3 regions of the Paenibacillus sp. NPDC058367 genome follow, and region 2 is predicted to be linked to each of the others. Evidence: predicted binding sites of a transcription regulator. Region 2 holds the regulator's gene; each other region holds the start of a gene.
What was found. Region 2 encodes NrdR, which represses ribonucleotide reductase genes. Its sites were predicted from a motif close to AACACNATATATNGTGTT; they were not measured.
Positions count from the first base shown of each region.

Region 1: the regulator NrdR is predicted to act here: its motif matches at 1,572-1,589, upstream of nrdI (class Ib ribonucleoside-diphosphate reductase assembly flavoprotein NrdI).
Region 3: the regulator NrdR is predicted to act here: its motif matches at 1,802-1,819, upstream of ACFWMP_RS04025 (adenosylcobalamin-dependent ribonucleoside-diphosphate reductase).

Region 1 is NZ_JBHXIZ010000001.1:1,792,680-1,795,961, reverse strand. It holds gene nrdE (class 1b ribonucleoside-diphosphate reductase subunit alpha) at 1-1,154, opposite strand, end outside; gene nrdI (class Ib ribonucleoside-diphosphate reductase assembly flavoprotein NrdI) at 1,141-1,500, opposite strand; gene sigK (RNA polymerase sporulation sigma factor SigK) at 1,982-2,683, shown strand.
Region 2 is NZ_JBHXIZ010000001.1:1,210,306-1,213,587, forward strand. It holds gene ACFWMP_RS05375 (hypothetical protein) at 1-342, shown strand, start outside; gene ACFWMP_RS05380 (hypothetical protein) at 526-747, shown strand; tRNA gene ACFWMP_RS05385 (tRNA-Lys) at 1,265-1,337, opposite strand; tRNA gene ACFWMP_RS05390 (tRNA-Ala) at 1,348-1,423, opposite strand; gene nrdR (transcriptional regulator NrdR) at 1,583-2,059, opposite strand; gene ACFWMP_RS05400 (alpha/beta-type small acid-soluble spore protein) at 2,224-2,442, shown strand; gene ACFWMP_RS05405 (lytic transglycosylase domain-containing protein) at 2,522-3,085, opposite strand; gene coaE (dephospho-CoA kinase) at 3,082-3,282, opposite strand, start outside.
Region 3 is NZ_JBHXIZ010000001.1:878,294-881,575, forward strand. It holds gene ACFWMP_RS04025 (adenosylcobalamin-dependent ribonucleoside-diphosphate reductase) at 1-1,618, opposite strand, end outside; gene ACFWMP_RS04030 (DEAD/DEAH box helicase) at 2,034-3,282, shown strand, end outside.

The DNA.
Region 1 (3,282 bases), 580 kb from region 2:
GTCTCCTGCAGCTGGAAGATTTCTGTGCAGAGGTTGGACATTTTGATCTGTCCGACATTTTTCAGGGCATGGGCCGCATTAGCGTTGCTCTTGTTCATAATATATGGATAGCCAGATTCCAGCTGGATCATGGCGATTTTGGTCAGCATATCCCGTGCGCTCATGGCCTTTCTCTTTTTGACACGTGGATCGGCTAGCAGCTTATCGTACATATCATCCAAATCCATGTCATCAAGATGCGTGCCATAAGCCTTGTACACACTGTAAGGGGCAAATACATGGAGCGGTTCATTGTCCTTCGCCAGCTTATAGAAGTGATTCGGAATGATCAGGCCGATGGACAGGGTTTTGAGTCTTGTTTTTTCGTCGGCGTTGATCTTCTTACTGTCGAGAAATTCAAGAACATCCCATCCAAAAATATTGTAGTAGGCGGCTCCAGAACCTTTACGTTGACCCATCTGGTCAGCATAGGAGAAGCCGTCCTCCATCAGCTTGAGCACAGGTATAATGCCCTTAGCCGCATCCTCGACACCCTTGATTGTCTCACCGCGGGAACGAAGCTTGGACAGGTTGACAGCCACGCCACCGCCGATCTTCGAGAGCTGCATGCAGGTATTGAGCACATAGTTGATCGAATTAAGCGAGTCGTCCATTTCGATAAGGAAGCAGGAGACAAGCTCACCGCGACGACTCTTGCCGGCGTTTAAGAAGGTTGGGGTCGCTGGCTGCAGACGCTGCTCCATCATCGAACGGGCAAGCATGCCAGCAGTAGCGGCGTTCCCGCGCCCTAGGTGAAGGGCAACTGCCGCCACACGGTCCGGATAATGCTCCAGATATTGCTTGCGGTCATTGCTTTTTACAGCGTAATCCGTATAGAACTTCGAAGCAGCCATATAGGATGGAAAGCTGAAGTTGTAAGAATGGGTAATTTGGTAGACATCTTCAATCTCAGCCAAGCTGTACTGTTCGTAAAAATTTTCGTAGAAATCCTGTTCAATCATATAATCAACCTTGGCTTTTGTATTCTCAAAAACCAAGCTCCGCCGTTCTACATCCCGCATAAATTCGGCTACTGCCTCAAGGTCTTTATCCAATTGAAAGAAACCACTTTCGTCTCTCTTCATCAACATGTTGTTTAGTTCAATATGCCGCAACTCGGCTCACCTCCTGTTTAATTCGTTCCACATCACCAAATGTGCCCGACAGCTCAAATTTACCGATAACTGGTACATTGTACCGATCTGCAATCAAGTCTGCGCTATGCGCGAACAGCTCGCCCCAGTTCTTGTTGCCGCTGGCGGCGATGCCTTTCAAATTGGAATAATTGTTCTTCAAGAAAGTAGACACCTTCTCTGGAATCTGTCCAAAGCCGGTGGTATATGTAATAAGCACATAGGGCTCGTCAATGGTCATATGCTCTTCAATCTGCACAGCTGGCAGCTTAAGCTTACCAATGAAGCGTTTGACGTTTCCGGTTTTTGAATCGTATGCGACTAGCATGGAGTCTCTCCCCCTGTATATATTACTGTAAAGATTGAATAGATAAGCTATAAATACTGGAAAAACATATGCATACTATATTTAGTGTGCGTTGTTTATTTTAATCACTATATGTTGAAAAGTCAACATGAAAAGTGCTTCCTAACTAGTTGGAAACTGGTCTAGTAAACGCTCTATTAAAGTGTTGATATCCCGAAAATACGCAGGCTGGAGCGGTTTGCTAAGGCAGCTGTACTGTTTTTCGTTCTGGATCTTGCTGCATCATTTTTATCATGACTAATTAGCGTCGCTCCGTTGAGCAGAACTGGGAGCAGATGGATGAGATCATTAATGAAGCTAAAGCGGAGAGACTAACAATGGGTTTGTATAATTTCCCCCGTACATGCACTTCTAGGCATCTACCCACATACAATAAGATGACCATGAACCCGTAAGGCTAACAGATCGGTTTCATTGTACAAGTGCGGGAGGTGTCGCCAAGTTGCCTGGATTCTTAAGTACGATCGCGTTGCTAATCAAAGAACTGACGTTGCTGGTATCCTACGTAAGGAACAACGCATTTCCACAGCCGCTCTCGGAGCAGGAGGAAAGCAAATACTTAGGCATGATGGCTGAAGGGGATGCTAAAGCCCGAAATTTGCTTATCGAGCACAATTTGAGACTTGTCGCCCATATAGTAAAAAAATTCGATAATACTGGGGAAGACATGGAGGATCTGATCTCCATCGGCACGATCGGCCTGATTAAAGCTATTGAGAGCTATCGTCCGAACAAAGGGACAAAACTGGCCACATTTGCGGCTCGTTGTATTGAAAATGAAATTCTGATGCACCTAAGATCCTTGAAGAAAACACGTAAAGACGTATCTCTGCACGATCCGATTGGGACAGACAAGGAAGGTAACGAAATTACACTCATCGATATACTTGGCTCCGAGGCTGATGATGTTATTAAAGAAGTGGATTTGAAGATCGAGAAGAGCAAGATTTATCGTAATCTTGATATTCTGGATGATAGGGAAAAAGAGGTTGTCGTTGGGCGATTTGGGCTAGATACAGGTGGGGAAGAGAGGACGCAGCGGGAGATTGCCAAGGAGTTGGGGATCTCGCGGAGTTATGTTTCGCGGATAGAGAAGAGGGCGCTCATGAAGTTGTATCATGAGTTTTATAAGGCGAAGCGATAAATTCAAGATAGAGTAAATTAATTTAGATCGGCAGAAGCATGATAGTGTATAAGCGACTTTTCTACGGAAAAGTTGCTTTTTCATTATCATGTTGGGAAAGTTACTTAAATAGTACATAAGAACAAGAAGTTTAATAACTTTCTAGCTATTAGAGGAGTGCTACAATGAGATACTAAGAAATTTATGATCTCCATGTTCAACTGTTACATGTATATGAAAAAAATGAGAAATATCAAGGTGCATATCAGACACAAATAAATTATTGCAAGAGACAATTTTTTATAGCCGAAGATATAGTTCAACGTATTTTTGTTTTAAATCAGCTATTTAAAATCCATGGAAAAAGTAGAAAAATAAAGATAAAGTGGTGTTCAGAAGAATACTTTAAATGATGTCTGGATTTGCTATGAGAAAGATAAGGCTATGAAAATTCTCATCAAAAACCATTAAAGAGAAGTTGGGGGTTGGCCCCAATGTTTACAATTTTGCTAAAGAAATAGATTCAATTCATAAAGCCGTTAACAAAAAAATGATCCATCTGAACCTAAACAAATCTTTATAGATCATTTGAAAAATCGAATAAAGTCAAATCTGAAATA
Region 2 (3,282 bases):
AGCGTGGCAAACATGTTTCTGAATTTTACGGCTGGCGACGAATATGTGGCCGTTTGCGGAGTATGTAATCAAGAGGCTTACTTGTGGCCGAGCGGAGTAGGCGGTCGTATACAAGCATTCGCGGAAGATCCGGTATTCGAACCCCTTCAGGCAGCACATGAGGTTACTCCCGTTGAGGCATTCGTTGAAGCGGAACATCAAATACTGGCGGAGCGAGCCGATCAGCTGGGCGATTCCTCTTTTTTGAACCAATTGCCGTATTTGGCCGGGGAAATGAATTGTCCTTCATGCGGCGCCAGAATGCAGGTTTGGCCTAGTTTGCTTTCGACTTTTGGAGGGTAATAAACAGGAACTGGATATCGCATCCATTTCTATGTTTGGGGGGAATGACTTATCAGTGTTTCTATTTATTACACATGCACGAGGGAATACGTCCTAACAGAAAGCGAACAACAAGCAATCACAGCCATTGTCCAACGTTATGATCAGGATTTTGAAGGGAAAGACCGGGCGGAGTCTTTCACAGTGTACAAATTCGATTCGTCCAGATCAACGGAGATCTTCGCTGGCGCTACCAAGCTGTCCATGACGGATCAAATTGAAGATTTGCTGAACGATTTATTTCATTGGTTGAAATGTTTGACCGAGATACGTAGAAAAGTAGACGGTGGTGAATGGCATGTTCACCTGGATGATATCGATGCCGTGTGGGATGATGAATTAGGCTGGAAAATGCCTGAAAACTGATTTCCATAATGAATGCCATGCACTTGCTTGCCAGCCTTCAAATCATAATCATTACCTTTTAGACTACTTACACTTGAAGTCGCTAAAAACGAGCTAATGTTCAATTTTAACGTCAGTTCTACTGAATCTCGGTAAACCCTAACACACTCAATGATCGTACTAAGCATCATTTTCTTTTTAGCAGTAGAAGCTTTCTTAAATACCTCGCTCCAAACAGGAATATAGGTCTGGTGAGCCTGCATTTCAACTTGTTCTACCTTTTTAGCATTGAGCTTCTAAATTACCTCAAAAAGAAATAGACCGCCCTAGTCCAAAGGATGCGGTCTATTTCTGCCCGTAATACCTGAAATCAGCCGCCCTTAAAAGCGGCTATTGCACTGGGAGCCGTGTTTCCGCACGGCACTCTTTGCATTGTACGATTTATCTACCCAAACTATACCACGATCAAAACCAAATAAAAAGTCACTCCGCTTCCTGAACAACAAAAAAAAACGGCATTTCTGCCGTTTCTTTAGGATGGACTCTCAGGGGCTCGAACCCTGGACAAATAGATTAAGAGTCTACTGCTCTACCAACTGAGCTAAGAGTCCATATGAAGTTTGGTGGAGCCAAGGGGGATCGAACCCCTGACCTCATCGCTGCCAGCGATGCGCTCTCCCAGCTGAGCTATGGCCCCAAACGTAATTTTCAGATGTATGTAATCACACATTCTAAAATTCAGTTCGGTGTATTTAAGTCATTCTGACAAATCCAAGCGCCGTAGGCGACTCCTATATAATATAAAAAATCGCCTTCGCTGTCAACACTTATTTTAGTCATTAGACTAGCCACAACTCTACAATCTGTCCAGATCCCCAGTGCTCTTAGATAGCAGACCCTTCAGTTCCTTCATAAACATGTTAATGTCCTTAAACTGACGGTATACAGAAGCAAAGCGAACGTAGGCGACTTCATCTACTGGATAGAGCTGTTCCATAACCAACTCACCGATCTGTTGGCTCTCTACCTCAGCTACGGCGATGCCGCGTAGGGATTTCTCCACCTCAGAGACGATCTTCTCTAGACGTTCTACAGAGACGGGGCGTTTTTCGCAAGCCCGAATTAAACCACGCAGAATTTTATCACGGCTGAATTCCTCACGGCTGCCGTCTTTTTTGATCACGATTAACGGTGTTTCCTCGATCATTTCAAAGGTTGTAAACCGTTTGCTGCAACGCTCACATTCACGCCTGCGGCGGATGGACTTATTCTCATTCGCTGGTCGAGAGTCGAGCACTTTAGTATTTGTGTGATCGCAGTAAGGGCATTTCATAAGCTTCATCACTTCCTATTACATAATGTTTTTAGTCCCGGTATGTTAAACATCCGGCTTTTAAAGGGCTATTTCATTTTTTCCAGAAATCACCGTTTTTTTATTGTAATGATTATGGCAAGTCCGGCACATAATACAGTTACCAACAGAGGAGGTGAACAGCAATGAGCCAAAACAACAGCTCCAATAACCTTGTAGCTCCAAATTCCCGTGGTGCTTTGGAACAACTTAAATATGAAGTTGCCCAAGAACTCGGAATCACGCTTTCCCCAGATGGTTACCAAGGCAATAAAACTTCTTATGAAAATGGTTCGATCGGTGGTTACATCACTAAACGTCTTGTAACCCTGGCAGAACAACAATTGGCAGGTCAATACAAATAACCTGTCCACATAAGCTTACTGAAGAAGTATTAAACGATCGCAAGATCGTTTAATGCTTCTTTTTATACATAACACGGTTTTAGAATTCGTTGTAAATATCCGTGTACTGATCATAGTAATAGTTGACGCGCTGTACATAATGTCGGGTTTCACCAAATGGAATATCCTTAATCGTAGCATCCGTTCCATCCCAGATCCCCTCATCCAGCCATTTTTGAACTTTACCCGGTCCAGCATTATATGCAGCGATAACCGCTGTACGTTTACCTTCGAATTGACGGGATAATGTTGAAAGATACCAGGTACCTAGTTCAATATTTGCTGATGGTTCATGCTTTAGCTCCTCCATAGAAACATCAGGAAGCTTGGCCTTTTCAAGGGCCCATTTGGCGGTATCCGGCATAAGCTGCATTAAACCTATAGCACCTTTTCTGGATTCTCGTCCAGTTTTGAAGTTCGTTTCCACTCGGATAATCGAAGCCACTAGAAATGGGTCAATATCGTACGTAACGCTGTGCTTACGGATCTCATCTTTATAATGGATCGGATAAAACCAGGACATCCAGTTCGTACTCAGAAACAATATCGCAGTAAAACCAATGAATAACAGAAGAAGGACTCTTTTTTTACGTAACCATTTCATGATAAGCCCAGCCTGTCCCAAAGAACAGCAACCTGTTGCTCAGTGTGCGCAAGTTCGCCACTGTTGTCAATGATATAGTCCGCTTTGTTTCGCTTCGTCTCAATATCCAGCTGTGCATTTAAGCGTGCTTCTGCTTGTTCTAAAGAAAGTCCGTTACGTTCCATTAATCGCGCGATTTGCACTTCACGAGGCACGTA
Region 3 (3,282 bases), 330 kb from region 2:
AATATTTAAAGGCGAAATAAGGCTCAATACCTGTCGAGGTACCTACCATTGTACCTGTGCTACCTGTAGGTGCTTGTGTTATCACTGTAACGTTACGCATGCCATGTTTACGAATCGCTTCACCAACCTCTGGATACGTTTCGAGCATATTTTTCATAAAACCGCTCATTAAATATTTCTCTGTGTCAAAAGCTAGGAAAGATCCCTTCTCCCCAGCAATCTCTGCAGAAGCAAGGTATGCTTCACGAGCCATAAAGCCGTAAAGCTTGTCCAGAAACGCCAAAGATTCCGGGCTACCGTAACGGATGTTCAATTTGATCATCAGCTCAGCAAGACCCATCGTTCCAAGACCCACACGGCGTTCGTTTTTCTGATTCGCTTCATTTTCCGGGAAATGATAAGGCGTCTTATCAATGACATTGTCCAAGAAACGTACGGAATAACGCGTCGTAGTCGCGAGATCTTCCCAGTCTACATCATGATTCTTCTCATCGTAGAATTTGGACAGGTTCACAGCAGACAAATTGCAGACTCCCCAGCCTGGCAGTCCTTGCTCCCCACATGGGTTCGTACAAATGATCGGATTAAAATACCAGCTGTTGGACATCTGATTGTAGTATTCCATGAACACAACGCCTGGCTCAGCGGATTTCCAAGCGGATTCAATAATGGTGCGCCACACATCACGCGCTTTAACGGTGCGATAATAAATAACGTTTTTGCCTGCAGCCTTCCACTTGTCTAGATCGCCATCCCACACATCGTTGTACTCTGGATCTGTAGTATCCGGAAATACGAGATCCCAATCCAGATTTTCTTTTACAGCCTTCATAAAGCTATTGCTCACACATACCGAAAGGTTCGCATTCGTAACTTGACCCATCGTTTGCTTTACGGTAATGAAGTCCTCCACATCTGGATGCCAGTCATTAATCATGAGCATAAGTGCACCACGTCGGCTACCGCCTTGTTCAATTAATCCAGTGGTATAGCTAAACAGACCGCCCCAAGATACAGAACCACTAGAAGAACCATTAACACCTCTCACAATTGCCCGGCGTGGACGTAGAGAGGATAGGTTAATCCCTACACCGCCACCACGAGCCATAATTTCTGTCATTTCAGCCAACGTCTGCATAATGCCGCCACGGCTATCTTTTGGAGAAGGAATTACATAACAGTTGAACAGGGTTAGTTCTTCACTAGCGCCTGCACCAGCAGCAATTCGACCACCCGGTACGAGCTTCCAATCATCCAGAATCGAACGGAATTTACCCGCCCATTCTTCTTGAAGCTCAGGCGTCTTCTCCACAGAAGCCATAGCTGTAGACAGACGATCCCACATTTCCTCTGGTGTTTTTTCTATATTAAGCGTCAGCTTTTCAACATCTGATTTCACAAGTTCGCCGCTGCGCGTCTTCACGGTTACGATTCTGCCGTTACGTTCTACGATCTCTCCGACTTCCTTCGTGGGAAACTTCGGATCATCTTTTGTTAGAACGAGTACAACATCGCCCACTTTAGCATTATTGCTGTCGGCATCCTTCCAAGCATAACGATCCAAAAATATTTTTTCACTTAGCCCTTCAAGGCGTTGCTTACGTTCCACTTTACCCAATAGAAAAACCTCCCGCAATGTAGTAAATATTAGTTCCAGTTCAGGTGTGGGCGTACATTTTGTGACCCACAACAAAAACTTCCTTACACTTATCTTCCGTCTTACGGGTGTATGTAGGAAGTTCATCTTGTCAATAACAAATAGCAGCTACGCACTTTAAAAAAATCACATTTTCATGCTTTTGTCACAATATATTGTGTGCGTTAGCTTTTAAACTATACCACATATTGTATCGAAGGTCTTTTTCGAAAATAGAGTCAAGCAGCCGAAATATCGCAAACCTTGCCGCGTTTTCTCGCTTTTACTCTCTTTTTTAAAGGCTATCAAGAAAAATAGAAGGTTATGAATTCTCTTGTTTAAGAGCATACTACTCCTACGAATGATGATATAAATTAGCACCTGAGGAGGCTGTACCATGACGCAATTATTCCGTAATTCTCTACCTCACAAAGGTGGAAAGTCAGCGCCTATACTGCCTGTTCCTCTTTCTTTTGACCGGAATTGGCTGCAGGATCTAGAACTCAAACTAGATAAAGGTGGTCCATGGGGAGACTACCGTCTGTCCAAGCTTGCTGTGCAAGGTGAACAAACGGGTCTAGTAACCAGCTTCGATGAGCTGCAATGCATGAAACATTTATCCGGATTATCCCCGCTTCCTCATCAGCTCGATACCGCGCATAAGGTTTTGTTTGAGATGTCGGGCCGCGCGATTCTTGCAGATGAGGTTGGACTAGGAAAGACGATTGAAGCAGGACTTGTACTCAAGGAATATCTTGTCCGCGGTCTAGTCTCTAAAGTGCTTATTCTGGTACCCGCTTCCCTCGTATTGCAGTGGGTCCGCGAGCTGAATGCCAAGTTTGGCATCTCTGCTGTTGCACAGAAAAAAGCATATTCCTGGGGGAATGCGATTGTCGTCGCATCTATGGATACCGCGAAGCGCGATCCTCATAAAGAGATGCTGCTGGAAAATGAATATGACATGTTGATTATTGATGAAGCGCATAAGCTGAAGAACAAGAAATCGACCAATTATCTATTTGTACAGCAATTACGCAAAAAATATTGCCTGCTCCTAACCGCTACTCCCGTTCAGAATGATCTGGGCGAGCTATTTAATTTGATCACTTTACTGAAACCGGGGCAACTAGGAAATCAGGGTGATTTTGCTTCGAATTTCGTCGTTGATAAACGCCAACCTAAGAATGAAGGTCAGCTAAGGGACGAGCTATCGAAGGTGATGATCCGCAATCGGCGTGGCGAAGGTCCAGTTAATTTTACGAAACGAAAAGTCCGTAATATTCCGCTAGTTCTTTCACAGGAAGAGAGAGTATTATATGACGCTGTCACTTCTTTTGTTAAAGATCAGTATCAGGAATCAGGCGGCAATCTTAGCAGCATGCTTTCCTTGGTAACGCTTCAGCGTGAGGTGTGCAGCAGTAGGGATGCTGTCTTCATCACTTTAGTTAATCTGATCAAGAAGCTGCCTGCTGATTCGCCGAAACGCGATCGAATGATGGAGCTATTGCAGACACTTCGTACGGTTAAGACCAATACCAAAGCCGAAACAACACTATCTCTCATTCAAGAAATGAATGAAAAGGTCATCGTTTTTACGGAGTATCGCGCGACTCAAGAATATTTGCTTCAGTATTTCCGCGAACATG